One region of the Streptomyces sirii genome, then DNA from elsewhere that is predicted to be linked to it. Evidence: predicted binding sites of a transcription regulator. Region 1 holds the regulator's gene; each other region holds the start of a gene.
What was found. The regulator HrcA, encoded in region 1, represses chaperone genes, less so after heat shock. The targets are predictions, from matches to a motif close to TTNGCACTCNGNNNNNCNGAGTGCNAA.
Positions count from the first base shown of each region.

Region 2: the regulator HrcA is predicted to act here: its motif matches at 3,641-3,667, upstream of groL (chaperonin GroEL).
Region 3: the regulator HrcA is predicted to act here: its motif matches at 5,081-5,107, upstream of WAB15_RS17685 (FmdB family zinc ribbon protein).

Region 1 is NZ_CP147982.1:3,257,854-3,265,218, forward strand. Features, by position in the region: gene WAB15_RS14740 (16S rRNA (uracil(1498)-N(3))-methyltransferase) at 1-295, opposite strand, end outside; gene WAB15_RS14745 (nitronate monooxygenase) at 292-1,380, opposite strand; gene dnaJ (molecular chaperone DnaJ) at 1,516-2,649, opposite strand; gene hrcA (heat-inducible transcriptional repressor HrcA) at 2,650-3,666, opposite strand; gene WAB15_RS14760 (MBL fold metallo-hydrolase) at 3,862-4,596, shown strand; gene WAB15_RS14765 (DUF3097 domain-containing protein) at 4,685-5,518, shown strand; gene hemW (radical SAM family heme chaperone HemW) at 5,608-6,840, opposite strand; gene WAB15_RS14775 (SpoIIE family protein phosphatase) at 7,181-7,365, opposite strand, start outside.
Region 2 is NZ_CP147982.1:5,449,213-5,456,577, reverse strand. Features, by position in the region: gene WAB15_RS24755 (hypothetical protein) at 1-218, opposite strand, end outside; gene WAB15_RS24750 (hypothetical protein) at 578-1,003, shown strand; gene WAB15_RS24745 (hypothetical protein) at 1,000-1,299, shown strand; partial or broken gene WAB15_RS24740 (hypothetical protein) at 1,328-1,648, shown strand; gene groL (chaperonin GroEL) at 1,855-3,477, opposite strand; gene WAB15_RS24730 (cold-shock protein) at 3,879-4,082, opposite strand; gene WAB15_RS24725 (MoaD/ThiS family protein) at 4,563-4,841, opposite strand; gene thrC (threonine synthase) at 4,899-6,191, opposite strand; SAM riboswitch class I at 6,209-6,358, opposite strand; gene WAB15_RS24715 (glucosyl-3-phosphoglycerate synthase) at 6,557-7,365, shown strand, end outside.
Region 3 is NZ_CP147982.1:3,971,950-3,979,314, reverse strand. Features, by position in the region: gene WAB15_RS17715 (AMP-binding protein) at 156-701, shown strand; gene WAB15_RS17710 (hypothetical protein) at 883-1,062, shown strand; gene WAB15_RS17705 (GNAT family N-acetyltransferase) at 1,102-1,578, shown strand; gene WAB15_RS17700 (hypothetical protein) at 1,750-2,016, shown strand; gene mscL (large conductance mechanosensitive channel protein MscL) at 2,057-2,566, opposite strand; gene WAB15_RS17690 (S-methyl-5'-thioadenosine phosphorylase) at 3,771-4,604, opposite strand; gene WAB15_RS17685 (FmdB family zinc ribbon protein) at 4,737-5,069, opposite strand; gene WAB15_RS17680 (MFS transporter) at 5,182-6,474, opposite strand; gene WAB15_RS17675 (potassium/proton antiporter) at 6,802-7,365, opposite strand, start outside.

The sequences.
Region 1 (7,365 bases):
CGACGGCCAGCTCGCCGCGGTCGCCCTTGGGGAGCGCCTGGACGACGGTGATGACCGGGTCCGGCGGATCGTCGGTGCGCAGCTCCGCGACGGCGACGACGAGCGTGTCCTTGCCCTCGACCGAGGCGACCGTGCCGTAGGCGCCGGTCCCATGACCGTCCGTCAGTACGACCTCCTCGCCGGCCCGCAGCCGCCGTACCGACACCGCGTGCCGGCCCTCGGGGCCGTCCAGGGTCAGCGTGCCGCCGGCCCGTGCCTGCGCGAGCGAGTCGACGAGGAAGACCGGCGCGGTCATGACGCGCCGCTGTTGCCGGGGCGGGCCAGAGCGGCCCGTGCCGCGTCGGTTTCGGCCGCCAGGACCTCGACGAGCTGCGCCGCGGGCAGTTCCCTGGCCAGCCGGTGCCCCTGCCCCGCCCACAGGTTCATGGCCTGCGCGTCGCCCGCCTTGGCCGCGGCCTTGCGGACGGTGGAGGTGAGGTAGTGGACGGCGGGGTAGGCGGCCGGGGCGTACGGGCCGTGTTCGCGCAGGAAGCGGTTCACCAGTCCGCGGGCCGGGCGCCCGGAGAACGCCCGGGTCAACTCCGTATGCGTGAACAGGGGGTTGGTCAGCGCCTGCTTGTGCAGCGGGTTGGCGCCGGACTCGGGGGTGGCGAGGAAGGCCGTCCCCAGCTGCGCCATCGTCGCCCCTGCGGCCAGTACGGCGGCGATCTGCGCCCCGCGCATCAGCCCGCCCGCGGCGATCACCGGGATCTGCACGGCCTCGCGGACCTGGCCGAGCAGCGCCAGCAGCCCCAGCCCCGCACCGGTCCCGTCCGCGTGCGGATCGTCCCGGTGGGTGCCCTGATGGCCGCCGGCCTCCACGCCCTGCACACACACCGCGTCCGCGCCCGACCACTGCGCGGCCTGCGCCTCGGCCGCCGTGGTGGCCGTCACGACGGTGTACGTACCGACCTTGGCGAAGGCGTCGAGGACGGCGCGCGAGGGGCAGCCGAAGGTGAAGGACACCAGCGGCACCGGGTCCTCCCGCAGTATCGCGAGCTTGGCCTCGTAGCCGTCGTCGCTGGGCCCGTCGGTCTCGCCGAGCTCGGTCTCGTACCAGGCGGCCTCGCCCGCGAGCTGCTCGCGGTAGACCTCGACGGCGGCGGTGTCGGCCAGCGAGGGCTGCGGCATGAAGAGATTGACGCCGAAGGGCCGGTCGGTCAGCGACCGCAGCTGTTTGATCTCCTGGTACATGCCGTCGGCGGTCTTGTAACCGGCGGCGAGGAAGCCGAGACCGCCGGCGCCGCAGACGGCGGCGGCCAGCTCGGGACCGGAGCCGCCTCCCGCCATCGGCGCCTGCACGATCGGATAGCGGCAGAGATCGGTCAGTGCGGTGGACATGAGCACATCGTGTCACGGGAAACGCCGAGCCCCCGCACCAGGGGCTCGGCGCGGGTACACGCCTGGGGCGCGCCGGATCGGCCATGGTCCGGAGCCACTCACTCCCGTAGCCCCGGACCCCGGAACCGCCGTGGCCTACCGCCCGTTGAACGCGTCCTTCAGTCGGGAGAACAACCCCTGCTGCCCCGGCTGAAACTGGCCCGTGGGGCGCTCCTCGCCGCGCAGCTTGGCGAGCCGCCGCAGCAGCTCCTCCTGCTCGGGATCGAGCTTGGTCGGGGTCTGCACCTCGACATGGACGATGAGATCGCCGCGGCCGTTGCCCCGCAGATGCGTCACCCCGCGCTGGTGCAGCGGAATCGACTGCCCGGACTGGGTGCCGGGCCGCACATCGATCTCCTCCATCCCGTCCAGCGTCTCCAGCGGGCACTTCGTGCCCAGCGACGCCGCCGTCATCGGGATGGTGACCGTGCAGTGCAGATCGTCCCCGCGCCGCTGGAAGACCTGGTGCGGCAGCTCGTGGATCTCGACGTAGAGGTCGCCGGCGGGGCCGCCGCCGGGGCCGACCTCGCCCTCGCCCGCGAGCTGGATCCGGGTGCCGTTGTCGACACCGGCCGGGATCTTGACCGTCAGCGTGCGACGGGAACGGATCCGCCCGTCGCCCGCGCACTCGGGGCACGGCGTCGGCACGACCGTGCCGAAGCCCTGGCACTGCGGGCACGGCCGCGACGTCATGACCTGGCCGAGGAAGGACCGGGTGACCTGCGAGACCTCACCGCGGCCGCGGCACATGTCACAGGTCTGCGCCGAGGTCCCCGGCGCCGCGCCCTCACCGGTGCACGTCGTGCAGACCACGGCGGTGTCGACCTGGATGTCCTTGGTCGTGCCGAAGGCGGCCTCGTTCAGCTCGATGTCGAGCCGGATCATGGCGTCCTGGCCGCGGCGGGTGCGCGAGCGCGGTCCGCGCTGCGAGGCCGTGCCGAAGAAGGCGTCCATGATGTCGGAGAAGTTGCCGAAGCCCGCGCCGAAGCCGCCCGCGCCGCCACCGCCAGACTGCGACAGCGGGTCTCCGCCGAGGTCGTAGACCTGCTTCTTCTGCGGATCCGACAGGACCTCGTAAGCGGCGTTGATCTCCTTGAACCGCTCCTGGGTCTTGGGATCCGGGTTCACGTCCGGGTGCAGCTCGCGCGCCAGCCTCCGGAAGGCCTTCTTGATCTCGTCCTGCGAGGCATCGCGCCGTACGCCCAGGACCGCGTAGTAATCCGTGGCCACTTACGACTCCGCCAGGATCTGTCCGACGTAACGTGCCACTGCGCGTACCGCTCCCATCGTTCCGGGGTAGTCCATGCGGGTCGGTCCGACCACGCCGAGTTTGGCGACTGCCTCGTCGCCCGAACCGTAACCGACCGCGACGACCGATGTGGACGTCAGGCCTTCGTGGGCATTCTCATGCCCGATACGTACGGTCATGCCCGAGTCCTTGGCCTCGCCGAGCAACTTGAGCAGCACCACATGCTCCTCAAGGGCCTCCAGCACCGGACGGATGGTCAGGGGGAAATCGTGACCGAAGCGCGTGAGATTGGCGGTGCCGCCGATCATCAGCCGCTCTTCGGTCTCCTCCACCAAAGTCTCCAGCAACACCGACAGCACTGTCGAGACCGTGCTGCGGTCGTCCTGTTCGAAGGACTCCGGAAGATCCTGCACCAACGGCGGCACATCCGCGAACCGGCGCCCCACGACCCGGCTGTTGAGCCGCGCCCGCAGGTCCGCCAGCGAGGTCTCGGCGAACGGCGTCTGGCAGTCGATCAGCCGCTGCTCGACCCGTCCGGTGTCGGTGATCAGTACGAGCATCAACCGGGCCGGGGCCAGCGCCAGCAGCTCGACGTGCCGGACCGTGGACCGCGTCAGGGACGGGTACTGCACCACCGCGACCTGCCGGGTCAGCTGCGCCAGCAGCCGCACCGTGCGGCCCACCACGTCGTCGAGGTCGACGGCGCCGTCCAGGAAGTTCTGGATCGCCCGCCGCTCCGGGCTGGACAGCGGCTTGACGCCGGCCAGCTTGTCGACGAAGAGGCGGTAGCCCTTGTCGGTCGGGATCCGCCCCGCGCTCGTGTGCGGCTGGGCGATGAAGCCCTCGTCCTCCAGGGCTGCCATGTCGTTGCGGACGGTGGCCGGGGAGACCCCCAGCTGATGCCGCTCGGTGAGCGCCTTGGAGCCGACCGGCTCCTCCGTCCCGACATAGTCCTGGACGATGGCGCGCAGCACTTCGAGCCTGCGTTCGCTGAGCATTCCCGCGCACCTCCAGTCCGGCCGTCCGCCGTTTCGTTACTCCTGGCACTCACACGGGCCGAGTGCCAGACCCGGAGCCAGTGTACGGCCGGGTAGCACGGCCACGGCAAGGGTGACCTCCCGCGGCGTCCGCCGGATGACCGTCTTCGGCCGATCCGCCGGGCAACGCTATCGCGATGGAGCTAGCGTCTCGGTATGGGCACTGCTTGGGAAGAGGCCGGGTGGGAACAGCTCGGTGACGGTGTCGCCAGGCGCCGGATGCCGGGCTGGGACGAGACGATCGGCGTGATCACCGGGTCGGCCGGCGTCATGATCGTGGACACCGGTGCGAGCATCCGGGACGGCGCGGACCTGCGTCGGGCGATCCGCGGCGTACTGGGCCGGGAAGTGACGCATGTCGCGCTCACCCACCCGCATTTCGATCATGTGCTGGGCACCGCCGCGTTCGCGGGCGTCGAGGTGTTCGGCGCGGCCGGCCTGGGCGAGCTGCTCCGGCGCGGCAAGGACGAGCTGCGGCACGACGCGATGCGCCACGGCGTCGAGCGGGACGCCGCGGCGGAGGCCGCCGATCTGCTGGTCGCCCCGCACCACCACGTGCACGGCCAGCTGACCGTCGATCTCGGCGACCGGCAGGTGCTGCTGGCCAACGTGGGTCCCGGCCACACCGCCCACGACCTGGCGGTCCTGGTGCCCGGCCGGCACGGTGCACCCGAGATCGTCTTCTGCGGCGACCTGGTCGAGGAGTCCGGCGAACCGCAGGCCGGCCCGGACGCGCTGCCCCAGCAGTGGCCCGCGGCCCTGGACCGCCTGCTGGCCCTCGGAGGCGAGGACGCGCGGTACGTCCCCGGCCATGGCGCCGTGGTCGACGCCGCCTTCGTCCGCGCCCAGCGCGACGCCCTGACGGCCCTCTTCGGCGTCCCGCCCTCCTGAGGGCCGGTCTCCGCCGCGATCGGGGCCCGCTGCCTTGGGGCCCGCCGTCTTCGGGTCCCGTCGCCGTGATCTCGTATAGAACAGGCCCATGCAGAGCAAGCGCTACAGCCCCGACCTGACCCCGCCCTGGAAGACGCGGCGCCCCGCGCCCGAGGTGCCGGCCGACCCCGATCTGGTCGTCGAGGAGGTCACCACGGGCTTCTGCGGCGCCGTGATCCGCTGCGAGAAGACCGCCGAGGGGCCCACGGTCACCCTGGAGGACCGCTTCGGCAAGCACCGCGTCTTCCCCATGACCCCGCGCGGCTTCCTCCTGGAGGGCAAGGTCGTCACCCTCGTGCGCCCGCAGCACCGCCCATCGCCCGACGGCCCCGCCCGTACGGCCTCGGGATCACTCGCCGTCCCCGGCGCCCGCGCCCGGGTCGCACGCGCCGGGCGCATCTATGTGGAGGGCCGGCACGACGCCGAGCTGGTCGAGCGGGTCTGGGGCGACGATCTGCGCATCGAGGGCGTCGTCGTGGAGTACCTGGAGGGCATCGACGACCTCCCGGCGATCGTCCGCGGCTTCTCCCCCGGACCTGACGCCCGGCTGGGGGTGCTGGTGGACCACCTGGTGCCCGGCTCCAAGGAGTCCCGCATCGCCGCCGAGGTCACCGGCGAGCACGCCCTGGTCGTGGGCCACCCGTACATCGACGTGTGGGAGGCCGTGAAGCCGTCGTCGGTGGGGATCGCGGCATGGCCCGCCGTCCCGCACGGCCAGGACTGGAAGACGGGGGTGTGCCGGGCGCTGGGCTGGCCGGAGAACACGGGGGCGGCGTGGCAGCGGATTCTGTCCTGCGTGCGGTCCTACAAGGACCTGGAGCCGCAACTCCTCGGGCGGGTCGAGGAGTTGATCGATTTCGTCACGGTCGGCGGGGACGGATGACGCGGCGGGGCCGGGCGACGGCGGTCACGGGTGACGCGGCGGGGACAGGCGGGGCCGGGCGACGAGGTGGGGATCACCCGGCCGGGTGATCAGTCCACCAGGGCCCGCACGACGGCGTCGGCCAGCAGCCGCCCCCGGAGGGTCAGCACGGCCCGCCCCGCCTCGTACGGCGCCGGCTCCAGCAGCCCGTCGGCCAGCGCCCGCGCCGCCGCGCGCGCTCCCGCCGGGGCGAGGATGTCGAGCGGGCAGCCGTCCGACAGCCGCAGCTCCAGCAGGATGCGTTCGACGCGGCGGTCCTCGTCGGCCAGCACCTCGCGCCCCGCGCCCGGGGAGCGGCCCTCGGCCAGGGCCTGGGCGTAGGCGCCCGGATGCTTGACGTTCCACCAGCGGACGCCGCCGATGTGGCTGTGGGCGCCGGGGCCGGCGCCCCACCAGTCGGCACCGGTCCAGTACAGCTCGTTGTGGCGGCAGCGGGCGGCCTCGGTGGTGGCCCAGTTGGAGACCTCGTACCAGGTGAAACCGGCGGCGGAGAGCCGCTCCTCGGCCATCAGGTAGCGGTCGGCGTGGACGTCGTCGTCGGTCATCGGGACCTCGCCGCGGCGGATCCGGCGGGCCAGCTGGGTGCCCTCCTCGACGATCAGGGCGTAGGCGGAGATGTGGTCGGGACCGGCGCCCAGGGCGGCGTCGAGGGACGCCCGCCAGTCGTCGTCGGTCTCACCGGGGGTGCCGTAGATCAGATCGAGGTTGACGTGCTCGAAGCCGGCCGCACGGGCCTCGGCGACGCAGGCCTCGGGGCGGCCGGGGGTGTGCGTACGGTCGAGGATCTTCAGTACGTGCTGCCGGGCGCTCTGCATGCCGAAGGAGACGCGGTTGAAGCCGCCCGCGCGCAGCTCGGCCAGGTAGCGGGGATCGACGGACTCGGGGTTGGCCTCGGTGGTGATCTCGGCGTCCGGCGCCAGGCCGAATTCGTCGCGGATGGCCGCCAGCATGCGGGCGAGGTCGGCGGCGGGCAGGAGGGTGGGGGTGCCGCCGCCCACGAAGACCGTCTCGACCGGGCGCGGGTCGTCGCCCAGCACCTTGCGGGCCTGGCGGATCTCCGCCACGACGGTGTCGGCGTAGTTGTCGCGGGAGGCCAGGGCGCCGCCGGAGCCGCGCAGCTCGCTCGCGGTGTAGGTGTTGAAGTCGCAGTAGCCGCAGCGGGTCGCGCAGTACGGCACGTGCAGATAGAAGCCGAGGGGCCGCCCGGCCGCCCCCGCCAGGGCATGACGGGGCAGCGCCCCGTGCTCGGGCATCGGCTCACCATCAGGCAGTGCGGAAGGCATGGAAACCATTGTCCGTCATGCGGCACGGAGCACGGTCCTCCCGCCGGAACGGCTGGAGAATGCCTGGGGTTCCTGGGGTTCCTGGGGTGCCCGGGGAGCCCAGGGTGCCTGGGGAGCCCGGGGTGCCTGGGGAGCCCGGGGTGCCTGGGGAGCGGCTGACGGAAACGCCCGGTGGGCCCGGCCCGCCTGACGGGAATACCCTCCCCGCCCACCCCGTTGTGGCCCCGCAGGGGGCCCGCGCATCCCCTACGGGATCTGTTCCCACCAGCCTTACGGGAAGCGCCGCCGCCTACGGAACGCCGCCCGCCCCACGCGCCCCAGAAGTGACCGACCGCCCGCCCTACGGCGGACCGCCCGCCGCCTGGAGGACCAGGAGGGCCAGGTCGTCGTCGGGCGGGGTCGGGTCGAAGGCGTGGACCGTGTTGCGGATGTGGTCGGCCAGGGCGGTGGCGCCGAGGCCGGTGCCGGCGGCGAGGGCCGTGGCCAGGCCGTCCTCGTCGTCGAAGAGCCGGCGCCCGGAGCGGC
Region 2 (7,365 bases), 2.2 Mb from region 1:
CCGCTGTGCCGGCCGCCCCTGAGCGGGGAGAAGCACAGCGTGCTCACCACGGACACGTCGACCAGTCCGGCCCCGTTGTACACCTCCAGCGCCGGGCGGCCCTCGGAGCCCCGCGCGAGGCGCAGCAGCCAGCCGCTCAGGGGCAGCCGCAGGGCACGGGGCCCGAGGGCGGTGAGGGTGGCGGAGCCCGTACCCGTACGGGAGGGCTCGTCCGGCATGAGGAAACCACCGCAGTCCACTGTGTCTCCCGGGGTTCGACGGCTCGGTGCGTGCGCCGGCACCGACGCGGCCGCCGAAGCGGGCGCGCGCAGACGCTCAACTGCCCCGGAGCGTAAGGACTCTCCTTGTGGATTCCTTGTGTCACCGAACGCCTCCGGGCCGCCGCTGCCTCCGCTCCTCCAGGGGACGACGTAGACCGCCACGGCAGCGGACGACGCACTCCGCGCCGAGTCACAAGATCCCCACAAAGAAGGCTCCTACGTTCTGTGCCGCGGCCGGTCCGCCTCCCCGTGAGGCCGGATGCGGCCGGGTCCAACCATCTGTGGAAACCCATTCGTTCCTGGAAGGGAGCACCACCATGCAGCGTCCCAAGAGCGCCGTGGCAGGAGTTCTGGCCGCCTTCGCCCTCACCGGTTCCCTGCTGGCCACGGCGGGGCCGGCGAACGCGGCGGACGACGGCCCGGCCCCCACGGCGACGGCCTCGCAGTCCGGCGGCAAGGGCAAGGGCCTTTGTTCTCGGGTGCCGCGGATCGAGGAGCGCATCAACAAGGCGCTCGACCGGCTCAACGGCGATGCGCACACCCGCGGTTCGATCGCGCGGATGGAGGAGCGGGTGAAGAAGGCCCACGCCAAGAACCACGACGCGGTGGCCACGTTCCTCCAGGACCGGCTCACCCACCGCAAGGAGCTGAAGCCGACCCTCACCCGCAAGCTCCGTGACCTCAAGGCCGTCTCGGCCTGGTGCGCGAAGAAGGACGACGCCAAGGGCGGCAGCGGCTCATGAGGCGACGGTCCCGGCGGATCGCGCTGCTGCTGACGGCGGCGGTCGCGGTACCGGTCCTGGCGGCCACCGGCTGTTCGCAGGACTCCGGCCGGGCGTCCTCGGGGGACTCCGCCCGAAGTGGTGCGTCGTCCTCGGCGACACAGGGGTCCTCCGCGTCCGACGGGCCGTCCGGGTCCTCCGGCCCATCCGGCTCATCCGGCTCATCCGCCGAGGAGGCCGAGATGGAGAAGAGGGTCCAGGACGCCGAGAAGGCGGCGGACGATGCCGACGCCGACGCGGCCGAGGACGCGCGGTGAGGAGCCGGTGAGGGAGGCGGGGGCGTCCGTGGGCTCTCCCCCGGGCCCGCACACCGCGGGAGCACGCCGGCTGGGAGGCCGGTACGAGCTGGGCGACCGGCTCGGGCGGGGCGGCACCGCCGAGGTCCACGCCGCGCACGATCTGCGGCTCGATCGCGGCGTCGCGGTCAAGACCCTGCGGTCGGACCTGGTCGGGGCCCCGGAGTCGCTGGCGCGCTTCCGGAGCGAGGCGCGTTCGGCGGCCTCGCTCAACCATCCGTCGATCGTCGCGGTCCACGACACCGACGAGGACGTGGTGGACGGCACGTTCGTTCCGTACATCGTGATGGAACGGGTCGACGGGGCGTCCGCCGTTCCTCGGTGAGGGCGTGATGGATCTGGTGCTCCAGCATGTGGACCCGACCGGCACGTCCGCACCACCCGAACCCGCGCACCACCGCAGACCGGCACGCGCGTACAACGCCGTCGGGGCGGCACCCCCTGGGAGGAGGGTGCCGCCCCGACGTATGTGCGGACGTGTGATCCGGGAGGATCAGCGTTCCGATCCCCAGGGGATCAGAAGTCCATGTCACCGCCCGGCATGCCGCCCGGAGCGGCCGCGGCGGCCTTCTCCGGCTTGTCGGCGATGACGGCCTCGGTGGTGAGGAACAGCGCGGCGATGGAGGCGGCGTTCTGCAGGGCAGAGCGGGTCACCTTCGCCGGGTCGAGGATGCCCTCGGCGATCATGTCGACGTACTCGCCGGTGGCGGCGTTCAGACCGTGGCCGACGGCCAGGTTGCGCACCTTCTCCACGACGACGCCACCCTCGAGACCACCGTTGACGGCGATCTGCTTGAGCGGGGCCTCCAGGGCGAGCTTCACGGCGTTGGCACCGGTCGCCTCGTCACCCTCCAGGTCCAGCTTCTCGAAGACCGAGGAGGCCTGCAGCAGGGCCACGCCACCGCCGGCGACGATGCCCTCCTCGACGGCCGCCTTCGCGTTGCGAACGGCGTCCTCGATGCGGTGCTTGCGCTCCTTGAGCTCGACCTCGGTCGCGGCACCGGCCTTGATGACCGCAACACCGCCGGCGAGCTTCGCCAGGCGCTCCTGCAGCTTCTCGCGGTCGTAGTCGCTGTCCGAGTTCTCGATCTCGGCGCGGATCTGGTTGACGCGGCCCTGGACCTGGTCGCTGTCGCCGGCACCGTCGACGATGGTGGTCTCGTCCTTGGTGATGACGACCTTGCGGGCGCGGCCGAGCAGGTCGAGACCGGCGTTCTCCAGCTTGAGGCCGACCTCCTCGGAGATGACGGTGCCACCGGTGAGGATGGCGATGTCGCCGAGCATGGCCTTGCGGCGGTCGCCGAAGCCCGGGGCCTTGACGGCGACGGACTTGAAGGTGCCGCGGATCTTGTTGACGACCAGGGTCGACAGGGCCTCGCCCTCGACGTCCTCGGCGATGATCAGCAGCGGCTTGCCGGACTGCATGACCTTCTCCAGGAGCGGCAGCAGGTCCTTCACGTTGCCGATCTTGGAGTTGACGATCAGGATGTACGGGTCGTCGAGCGACGCCTCCATACGCTCCATGTCGGTGGCGAAGTACGCCGAGATGTAGCCCTTGTCGAAGCGCATACCCTCGGTGAGCTCCAGCTCCAGACCGAAGGTCTGGGACTCCTCGACGGTGATGACGCCTTCCTTGCCGACCTTGTCCATGGCCTCGGCGATCAGCTCGCCGATCTGGGTGTCGGCGGCGGAGATGGAGGCGGTGGAGGCGATCTGCTCCTTGGTCTCCACATCCTTGGCCTGCTCCAGCAGGGCGGCGGAGACGGCCTCGACGGCCTTCTCGATACCGCGCTTGAGGGCCATCGGGTTGGCGCCGGCGGCGACGTTGCGCAGGCCCTCGCGGACCAGAGCCTGGGCCAGGACGGTCGCGGTCGTCGTGCCGTCACCGGCGACGTCGTCCGTCTTCTTCGCGACCTCCTTGACCAGCTCGGCGCCGATCTTCTCGTACGGGTCCTCGAGCTCGATCTCCTTGGCGATGGAGACACCATCGTTGGTGATCGTGGGGGCGCCCCACTTCTTCTCGAGGACGACGTTGCGGCCCTTGGGGCCGAGGGTGACCTTGACGGCGTCGGCGAGCTGGTTCATCCCGCGCTCGAGACCGCGCCGTGCCTCCTCGTCGAACGCGATGATCTTGGCCATGTGAAGTGGTCCTCCCGGACGGGGTGGATTTCTCCGGATCGGCACCCGTGCCCGCGACGGACGGCCCGTGCGCCGTGTGGTTCCTTGCCCCACCCGGCGTCCGGACCTCACCGGCCCGATCCAAGTTCTGTCACTCTCACTCGGAGAGTGCTAACGCCAATGATTAGCACTCGGGCAGGGCGAGTGCAAGCCACCTGGAGGGGGTCATCGAGGGGCGGCGGGTGGGTGAGGGGTGTGCGGCGGGCGGGCGCGAGCCGCCCGGCGGGCACCGACGGGGCACCGCGCGGCACCGCGCGACCGCAGGCGACGGGGGCTCAGGTCCCGTCGCCTGGAGGGCAGGCAGAAGGCCCGTACCCCTCGACGGGGTACGGGCCTTCTCTACGCTGCAGTCGGCCCGCGCCTCAGGCGCTCACCCTGACCATGTCCGCCTGCGGCCCCTTCTGGCCCTGCGAGATCTCGAACTCGACCCGCTGACCCTCCTCAAGGGTGCGGTAGCCGTCCATCTGAATCGCGCTGTAGTGGACGAATACATCCGCACCACCGTCGACCGCGATGAAGCCGTACCCCTTCTCCGCGTTGAACCACTTGACGGTGCCCTGAGCCATGCCTAACTCCCCTATTACTGGCCCTTGCGCAGGACCGCACTCCGCGGACCCGGGTCAGACCTCACCCCGCGAAATGGCCCGTGGGGTGTGCGCCGGAACGCGTCGACCGCCGCTGAATGTATCTGCACCGATGCCCAGCGCAACAGGTCAATCGGACGAGAATTCTGGCGCCGCGGAATCGGCAATAGGCGATGAAATCCCGTTTCTCCGGGGCAAGTCGGGCCGGGCATAGCTCACGTAAGCGACAAATGCCGCACACACTTTGAGCACAACTCTCCGCGGTTTCCTATGCGTTCGGCACGTGCGCGGAGTTATCCGGAACGGGGATCACCACAATGGTATCCCCTTTCACTAAGCGGAATTGCCCCGTCCGATTTCAACGGACGGGGCAATTCCGGTCAAGTGGGTGAAGAGATGGCGCAAATTAGCGCCCCTGGTGGTCGATCGGTGGAGACCGATCGACGGCCACCGGGCACGTTCTCAGCAGCCGCCGGCGACCGCCGGGATGATGGAGACGCCCGCACCGTCCGGCGTCGGCGTCTCCAGGCCCTGCTCGAAGCGCACATCGTCGTCGTTGACGTAGACGTTCACGAAGCGGCGCAGCTTGCCGGCGTCGTCCAGTACACGGGCCGCGATGCCCTGGTGGTTCTTCTCCAGGTCGGCGATCACCTCGGAGAGGGTCGCGCCCTCGGCGGTGACCTCGGCCTCACCACCGGTGTACGTACGGAGGATGGTGGGGATGCGGACCTTGACGCTCATGGTTCTGCCTTCCGGACAGGTTGGGGGAGTACGGGTACGGGTGCGTGGAGCCGTGGCTCAGCCTGCCAGGCCGGCCTCGCGGAACGCGTCCAGACTCGGGCGGATCGTGGCCGTGGGCCCGGACGTCGGCGCGACGGCGTCAAGCGTCTTGAGGCCGTCACCCGTGTTGAGGACGACGGTGGTCAGGGACGGGTCGAGCACACCGTCCTCGATCAGCTTCCTGGTGACGCCGACGGTCACACCGCCCGCGGTCTCCGCGAAGATCCCCTCCGTCCGGGCCAGCAGCTTGATCGCGTCCACGACCTGCTCGTCGTCGACGTGCTCCACCGCACCGCCCGTACGGCGCGCGATGTCGAGCACATACGGGCCGTCGGCCGGATTGCCGATCGCCAGCGACTTGGCGATGGTGTTCGGCTTCTGCGGGCGCACGACGTCGTGCCCGGCCTTGAAGGCCGTCGACACCGGCGAGCAGCCCTCCGCCTGGGCACCGAAGATCCGGTACGGCCGATCCTCGACCAGCCCGAGGGCGATCAGCTCCTTGAGCCCCTTGTCGATCTTCGTCAGCTGCGAGCCGGACGCGACGGGGATGACGATCTGGTCCGGGAGCCGCCAGCCCAGCTGCTCGCAGATCTCGTACGCCAGCGTCTTGGAGCCCTCGCCGTAATAGGGGCGGAGGTTGACGTTGACGAAGCCCCAGCCCTCGCCCAGCGGGTCGCCGATGAGCTCCGAGCAGAAGCGGTTGACGTCGTCGTAGTTGCCCTCGATGCCGACCAGGTCGCCGCCGTAGACGGCGGCCATGACGACCTTGCCGGCCTCCAGGTCGTGCGGGATGAACACGCAGGACTTGAAGCCCGCGCGGCGGGCCGCGGCGCCGACCGCGCCGGCGAGGTTGCCCGTGGAGGAGCAGGACAGCGTCGTGAAGCCGAAGGCGCGGGCGGCCTCGACGGCGATCGCGACGACCCGGTCCTTGAAGGAGTGCGTCGGGTTGCCGGAGTCGTCCTTGACGTAGAGGGCGCCGGTGACGCCCAGCTCGGCGGCGAGCCGGTCGGCCTTGACGAGCTTGGTGCCGCCGGGGTTCAGATTCGGCTTGTCCGCCACGTCGGCGGGGACGGGCAGCAGCGGGGCGTAGCGCCAGATGTTGTCCGGACCGGCCTCGATCTGCTTGCGCAGGGCCTCGGGGTCGCCGCTCGGCAGCTCGTACGCCACCTCCAGCGGCCCGAAACAACTCGAGCAGGCGAAGAGCGGCCCCAGGTCGAAGCGCTCACCGCACTCGCGGCAGGACAGCGCGACGGCGGGCCCCAGAGCGACGGGGGAGGCGTTTTCGGTGACTTCGGTGCTGTACACAGCCATGGAGGCGAGGCCCTTTCTCCTCATCTTCCTCATGGCGCATCTCGCCATGAGACGGATTTGGCACCTTCCCTAGCCGGGAGCCTCGCGCGCGATGATCGCGACGGAGACCGACTGGAGGGTTGCCGGGGCTTCAACGGGCCGTTTCCCTCTGCCCCTCTGGATGAGCGGTATGGCGCTGGGGCGAAACCCAGGCGTTTGTGGCGCGGCGACCCCGACATGCGACGGCCATCCGCGTTGTTCAAGACTGTAACCGAAGGCACTGACAGTTGAGATAGTCGTCCGAACCGCGAGATGGATCACAGAATGGCCCACACGATGGATTGCCTACCGGTCGCGGCACCGGCGGCCACCGAGGAGTCGTAGACGTGCTGGAAGAGGTGGAGCGCTGGCTGAGCAGCCGCTCCTGGTCGGCCGCGGACCGTCCGCTGGAGCAGCTGCTGGAGGCCAAGCGCCAGACGGGCCGTACGGTCAGCGTCGTGCTGCCCGCGCTGGACGAGGAGGCCACGGTCGGCGCGATCGTGGCCGCGATCCGCGCCGAGCTGATGAGCGGCGCCGTCCCCCTGGTCGACGAGCTGGTGGTGCTGGACTCCGGGTCCACCGACCGCACCGCCGAGGTCGCGGCCGCGGCCGGCGCCCGGGTCGTCCACCGCGACACCGTTCTGCCCCGGCTGCCCGCGCTGCCCGGCAAGGGCGAGGTCCTGTGGCGCTCGCTGCTGGTCACCACCGGCGACATCATCTGCTTCGTCGACGCGGACCTGCGGGAGTTCTCCGCCACCTTCGTGTCCGGGATCGTCGGCCCGCTGCTGACCGACCCCGACGTCCACTTCGTCAAGGCGATGTACGACCGCCCCCTGGAGACCGGCGGTCGCCCGGGCGAGCAGGGCGGACGGGTCACCGAACTGGTCGCCCGCCCGCTGCTGAACCTCCACTGGCCGCAGCTGGCCGGCTTCGTCCAGCCCCTGGGCGGCGAGTACGCGGCCCGGCGCTCGCTGCTGGAGCGTCTGCCCTTCCCGGTCGGCTACGGCGTCGAGCTCGGCCTGCTCGTCGACGCCCTGCACACCGTCGGCCTCGACGCGCTCGCCCAGGTGGACGTCGGCGTACGCAGGCACCGCCACCAGGGCGGCCAGGCCCTCGGCCGGATGGCGGCCGCCATCTACCGCACCGCCCAGCTCCG
Region 3 (7,365 bases), 710 kb from region 1:
GCGGCAGGAGCCTGAGGAGGCAGTCCCGTAGGGGAAGTCCCTCTGGGGGAAGAGCCCGTAAGGGTGTCACCGCCGTGGTGCGGGAAGGGGCGGGCGCCGGCCCCGTACAGCGGACGTTCAGCGATCGTTGATCGGTGATCTACATGCTGATCCGCATGTTGCGCCGTGTGATCTCAGAGCATGTAGAAGACGCCCGCGAAGTTCAAGAGCCGGACGCGTCGCGGGTCGCCCTCACCTGGAGTGGGGAGCCGGGGCGTCTGGAGGAACTGACGCACGGCATGCTTCTCGACCAGGCCGCCCGGGCCGCTGCCGCGCTGGCCCGGCTCGGGGTGCGGGCCGGCGACCGGGTCGCGGTCCATCTGCCGCTGGTCCCGGAGTCGGTGATCGCCACCCTCGCCTGCGGCCGGCTGGATGCGATACGTACCACGCTGCCGGTCTCGCTGACCGTGCCCGAACTGGTCGCGCGCACCCGGGAGTCGGACGCCCGAGTGGTGATCACGGCGGACGCGGCGTTCTGGGACGGGGCCGTACGACCGGTGAAGGCTCTGCTCGACCATGCACTGGCGCGAGGCGCGGCCGCGGGGGGCGCGTCCGATCGCACGGTGCTGGTGGTGAACCGCTGCTCGCGTCCGGTGTCCTGGAAGCCCGGCCGCGACATGTGGTGGCACGAGGCGCTGGAGGGGGCGGTGAAGAGCCGCTGACGGCCACGGCCGTCCTGACTTCCGCGGACACCCGACACCCTTAGGGGCACTCACCCGATAAGGCCGCGAAAACAGGCAGTCGGCTCCCTCGCTGCCTAGCGTGGGACCTGTGTGCCACAGCCGACAGGCCTGTGCCACACCCACCGGACCTGTGCCACGGCCAACGGAAGGGTGATCACCCATGCCCCACGACCAGGCCTACGCGCGCCATCCCCTGCCCGGCATCGACCGCAATCGCCCCCGCAGACGCAAACACGCCTCCCAGAGCCCGCCGACCCGGCCCCATGACGGGCAGCGCCCGCACCCCGTACCCACCCATGACAAGGGCAGCCAGGGCCGGTCCGCCGCGGGCGCCGATTAACCAGTCGAGTCTTCGGCGAGCGGCCGGTAGCTTCCCGGCATGACGTCCTCATCGCTACGCCTGGAGAAGGTCACGCCGGACAACGTCGAGGCCGCATGCCGGCTGGCGGTGCGGCCGGACCAGGAGGGGCTGGTGGCGCCGGTGGCGCGGTCGCTGGCCGAGGCGTATGCGCAGCCCGAGATCGCCTGGCCCCGGTTGATCTTCGACGGCGCACAGCTCGTGGGCTTCGTCATGGGCTTCTTTCTCGTCCGCTTCGACCCGGAGAACCCGCGGGACAGGCTGCGCTCGGGAATCTGGCGCCTGAACATCGCCGCCGATCAACAGGGCCGGGGCTACGGCCGGTTCGCCGTGGAGTCCGTGTGCGAGGAAATCCGCGGGCGCGGGCAGAGCCGGGCGACGGTGACCTGGGTCCCGGGGGAGCACGGCCCGGAACGGTTCTACCGGCGACTCGGCTTCGTGCGGACCGGAGAGCTGAGCGGCGACCAGGTCGTCGGGGAGCTCTCCTTGACCGACTGACTGTCTCACCGACCGGCCGACCGGCCGAGTGGCTGGCCGACCGGCTCACTGGCCGACTGACCGAGTGGCTGGGCGGCCGACCGGCTGCGTGGCCGTCCGGCTCACGCTCGCCGGCCGGCGTACGTGCGTGCTGAACGGCGGCAGTGCCCGGCCCGCCCGTACCCTGGAGACGTGAGCACCACCCCCGAATCCGAGCAGACCCCCGGGCCCGAGGCCGCCGCCGCTACCGATGGCGACGGCAGCGGCGTCCAGGCTCCGGCCGCTGCGCCGGTACCGCGCCCGACCCGCAAGCCCGCCGCGAGGCTGATCTTCGACGACCCGCTGAGCCAGCAGTCCTCCGACGACACCGATCGCGGCTGGGGCGAGCGCCCGGCCGGCGGTGACAGCGCCGCCGATCTCGCCCGCTTCCTCGACGAAAAGCCGCCCCACCACCTCTGAGCGAGGCGAGGGGGCGGCATGTGCCGGCCTCTGGCGCCTGCTACTCGTGGGTCTTCTGGGAGCCGATGGTCCCCGAGGCGGAGGGCGGCAGGGTGGGCGAGCCGCCGCGCTGGGCGATCAGCGCATCGCGGATCTCGGCGAGCAGCTCGACCTCGGTCTGGGACACCGGGGTGTCATCGACCGGCTTCTTGGCGTCCTGGCGTTCCTTCCACTTGTTCATCGGAAGGATCATGAGGAAGTAGACGACCGCTGCGGTGATCAGGAACGTCAGCGCGGCGCTCAGCACCGAGCCCCAGAGGATGTAGATGCCGTCGGTGAACGCGCCCGTCTTGGGGTCCTTGGCGCACGTCTCGGTCAAGCAGGACTGGTAGTGGTCCAGGTTCTGCGAGCCGAGGGCGCCCACGATGGGGCTGATGACGCCCTTCACCACCGCGTTGACGATGTTGGTGAACGCCGCACCGACGACGACCGCGACCGCGAGTTCGACGACGTTGCCTCGCATCAGGAATTCCCGGAAGCCTGCGAGGACGCTTCTCTTCTCCGTGCTCACCTATGAGGACCCTTCTTGTCTGGCCGATGCGCCTCGAAGGATGATCCCGGACCTGCTCAGGCTGCGCAACTCGGGTCATGTGAGATGCTTTTCCATAAGGCTCCCTTTTGGTGCTGGTCGAGATATGGGCGATCTCCGCTTTGCTTCATGGTTCGGTGTGGTGAGGCGAGTGGAGCGTGGGTGCGTGGTCGAATGCCTGCCTTTCCGTTTCATAGTCACGTATGGACATTTGAGTTCCGACTTGCTGCCAGGTCAGGTCGGAAGAAGAGGGGAAGGGGAAATGCTTGCTCCGCAGGGGTTGGAAAGTCGCTGCCCGCCGGGCCGGCTGTCCCCGCGCCGTCCCCGTCCGGAGGCTGCTCCCTCCCCGGGCGGGCGCCCACGGTGTCGGGCGGCTCGTCGTCGTCAATAAGTGATTCTCTGACGACAAGGCGGGGTTTAAGGAGGCGGTGATCGTCTCGTGTGTGCGACCGACTTGAGGCGGGTGGTGACAAGCTCAAGGAAGTCCGCGGGTGAGGGGGAAAGAGAGACGGGAAGAGCCGGGGAGAAGTGGACGAATATGGCCGTCGCCCACGGAAGTTCGTTGAAAGTTCTCTGAAATATCGCCGCTGTCATGAGCGCTTTGGCGATCAGACGTGCGCCGAGGCGAAGACTTTCGATTGGTGACGCACTTCTCATTTCCGGGCTATGGGTCCGTGCGGACGTCCGTCGGGTCGCGTAAATCGATCTTTGTGTGTGGCGATGTGCGCTGAGCACCGCGTGCTTGCGTCGTCGGCGTCTGTCTGCACGGAAACGATCAGTGCGGCCGCGGTCATGGCGGCTCCCGCCAGGGCTGCACGGCGCTGTCGCGTGAACCTTCGTAACCGATGACGAGCGGGCGTGGCCCGCACCGGCGCGAACTGCGCCACTTCGCGGCGCGGCGGTGTGGGCAGCGGGGGGTCGGGCTGAGGGGCGCAGCGGAGGGTCTGCGGCGTCGGGTCGGCGAAGGTGCTGGGCATGGAGGACCGCCTGTGAGGAGGGGTTTGCCTTGGGCTACGTCTCACCGTGCCGCAGTTCGCCCCCGCCCGCTCCGGTCTGTGGACGACCCCGCCTTTGTGGATAACCCGGCCACCCGGGAGAGGCGCCTGGCACCAGGCTCACGTCACCACGTCGCCAGGGACACCCCGTCGCGACGTGCACCCGTCACGACGTGCACCCCGTCGCCGCCTCACGGCAGCTCGATGCCCAGCTCCCAGCCCGCGTGGGCGTCGACGCACAGGCAGTCCCTGGCGGTGTTGTCGGGCAGTGCGGCGACCGCGTCGAAGAGCACCTCGCGCAGTCGGCCGACGTTCTGGGAGAAGACGGCCAGCACCTCTTCGTGGGAGACGCCATCGCCGGTCTCGGTGCCCGCGTCCAGGTCGGTGACCAGGGACAACGAGGTGTAGCACAGGCTCAGTTCGCGGGCCAGGACCGCTTCGGGGTGGCCGGTCATGCCGACCACCGACCAGCCCTGGGCGGCGTGCCAGCGCGATTCGGCGCGGGTGGAGAAGCGCGGACCCTCGATGACGACGAGCGTGCCGCCGTCGACCGGCTCCCAGTCGCGGCCGCCGGCGGCCGTGAGAGCGGCCTGACGCCCGGTGGGGCAGTACGGGTCGGCGAAGGTGAGGTGGACGACGTTGGGGACGCTGCCGTCCGGCAGCGGGTGGCCGTCGAAGTAGGTCTGCGGGCGCGCTTTGGTGCGGTCGACGAGCTGGTCGGGGACGAGCAGCGTGCCGGGGCCGTACTCGGGGCGCAGACCGCCGACCGCGCACGGGCCGAGGACCTGCCGTACGCCGACGGAGCGCAGCGCCCACAGGTTGGCGCGGTAGTTGATGCGGTGCGGCGGGAGGTGGTGGCCGCGGCCGTGCCGGGGCAGGAAGGCGACCTGGCGGCCGGCGATCTCGCCCAGGAACAGTGAGTCGCTGGGGGGACCGTAGGGGGTGTCCACCGTGATCTCGGTCACGTCGTCGAGGAAGGAGTAGAACCCCGAGCCGCCGATGACACCTATCTCCGCGTCAGCCATGCGGGTCACACTATCGGGACCCGGTGCCGGCCGGCCCCGCGTTCAGCGATCCCGCCGCCTCCGGCGGGCACCGGAACGACCGGACCCCGCCGTCCAAGAAGACGGCGGGGTCCGAAGAAGTGCGGGGTGCGGTCAGGCCGCGGAGCTGGTGCTCGACGTGCTGCTGGAGGCCGCGGCCGGGGTGGAGGACGCGGAGTCGGAGCTGCTCGACGAGGAGCCGGCGGAGTCCGAGGAGGACGTGCCGCTCGACGAGGAGGAGCTCTTCGCGGGGCTGCTGCTGGACGACGAACCGCGGCTGTCGTTGCGGTAGAAGCCGGAGCCCTTGAAGACGATGCCGACCGCGGAGAACACCTTCTTGAGGCGTCCGTTGCAGCTGGGGCACTCCGTGAGCGCGTCGTCGGTGAACTTCTGCACCGCCTCGAGGCCCTCGCCGCACTCGGTGCACTGGTACTGGTAGGTCGGCACTTGACTTCCTCCTGGCACTCTCACTCGATGAGTGCTAACGACGCTCCATCTTGCAGTATTCCGGCCCGTCAGTCCACCGTGACGGGGATACGGTGACCGACTCCACGTCCGTTCAGGCGCTCGTCAGCTCCCGCTCCCGGTCGTCGGCGGCAGCGGGGGAGACGGTGGCGTCGCCCTGGGAGGCGACCACGGTCGAGGAGCGCGGCCGCAGGTGGGCGCGGAGTGCGACCAGCACCACCAGGGCCAGCGCCGTGCCCGCCAGCGGCACCAGGAAGCCGGTGCTCGGGCCGAAGCCGTCCGCCAGCTGGCCGGCGGAGGTGGCCGCGGCCGCCTGGCCCAGCGCGACCGCGCCGGTCAGCCAGGTGAAGGCCTCGGTACGGGCGGCGGCCGGCACCAGCGACTCGACGAGCGTGTAGCCGGTGATCAGGGCCGGGGCGATGCACAGGCCGACGACCAGGCCGACGGCGCCCAGCAGCGGCACGGCGGTCACCGCCCACAGGGGAGTGGTGGCCAGCGCCAGCAGGCCGTAGGCGACCAGCAGCCGGCGCCGCGGGCCGACCTTCCAGGCGATCGCGCCGCAGGCGATACCGGCGAGCATGTTGCCACCGGCGAAGATCCCGTAGAGCACGCCGTTGATGCCGGGCTGCCCGATGTCCTGGGTGAACGCGGTCAGCGAGACCTGCATACCGCCGAAGACGGCGCCGATGCCGAGGAACGCCACGATCAGGACGCGGACGCCGGGCACCGACAGTGCCGAGACGCGCGGCCGGTCGCCGGCCCCGGCCCGGTGCACCGGCGGCTGGCTGCGCCGCTGCGAGGCGAACAGCAGCCCGCCGGCCAGCGTCAGCGCGGCCTCGGCGATCAGGCCGGCCGCCGGGTGGATGCCCGTGCACAGCGCGGTCGCCAGGACGGGGCCGACCACGAAGGTGAACTCGTCGGTCACCGACTCGAAGGCGGCGGCCGTCGGCATCAACGGGCTGCCGCCGAGCCGGGAGGCCCAGCGGGCCCGCACCATCGGGCCGACCTGCGGGGTCGAGGCGCCCGTGGGGACGGCCACGGCGAGCAGTGCCCACAGGGGGGCGTGGGCGAGGGCCAGGGTGATCAGGGCCGTGACGCCGGCGACATGGACCAGGACGCCGGGGATCAGCACCGCGCGCTGGCCGAAGCGGTCGGCGAGCTTGCCGCCCTGCGGGGCGAAGAGCGCCATCGAGACACCGGTGGCGGCCGACACCGTGCCCGCGGTGCCGTACGAGCCGGTGGTGGACTCGACGAGCAGCACGATGCCGATGGTCAGCATCGCGAAGGGCTGCCGGGCCAGAAAGCCGGGCAGCAGGAATGTCCATGCACCTGGGGTGCGGAGCAGTTGTCCGTAACCGGGACGGGAGTCCTTGACCGCGGATGCCACGGCCGGGCCTTTCTGCCGCCTGGTAGCGCGCCACCCGCGAGGTCGTCACAGGTACGCGCCGAGAGCTGTCCTCTCGCGCAGGACCGAGTGATACCGCATGGTCCGCACCCCGAGAGGTGGCTGCGTGTGGCAGGGGACCGCGGCCGCCGAGCGGTCGCGCCAGCTCTGCGTCAGGCAGAGTTGGTTCGTCATTGTTCCTTTTCATACTACAGGCCCAAGCGCGTGAAGCCCTGGGATTAACCAGGGCTTCACGCAGATTTCCTTGGGTTCCGTGGAGATCTGCAGCACATTTCCGGGGCGGCCGCGCCGCGAGGCCAGGGCCCGCGGTCAGTGCGGCCCCTGCTCGCGGTGGTGCCGCCCCGGGGCGCCGCCCGTCCCCAGCCAGCCGGCGAGCTTGCCGCCCTGGGAGACCGCCTGCAGCCGCTGCTCGGCCGCGTCGCGCACCTGATCCGTGGCCACCACCAGCAGCTCGTCGCCGCGCCGCAGCACCGTGGTCGGCGAGGGCACGAAGCTGGAGTCCTCCCGGACGACGAGGGTGACCGCGGCACCCGCGGGCATCCGCAGCTCGCCGACCTCGACGCCGTGCATACGGGACGTCGGGCCGATGGACGTCGACAGCAGATGGCCGCGCAGCCGCTCCAGGGGAGCCGACTCGATGCCCAGGTCGGCGGCCTCCTTGCCGTTGCCCAGCTTCAGCCGCCGGGCCAGCCACGGCAGCGTCGGCCCCTGGACGAGGGTGTAGACCACGACCAGTACGAAGACGATGTTGAAGACCCGCTCGCTGCCGGGCACATCGCTCACCATCGGAATGGTGGCCAGCACGATGGGGACCGCGCCGCGCAGCCCGGCCCAGGACAGCAGGGTCTTCTCCCGCCAGGGCACCCGGAACGG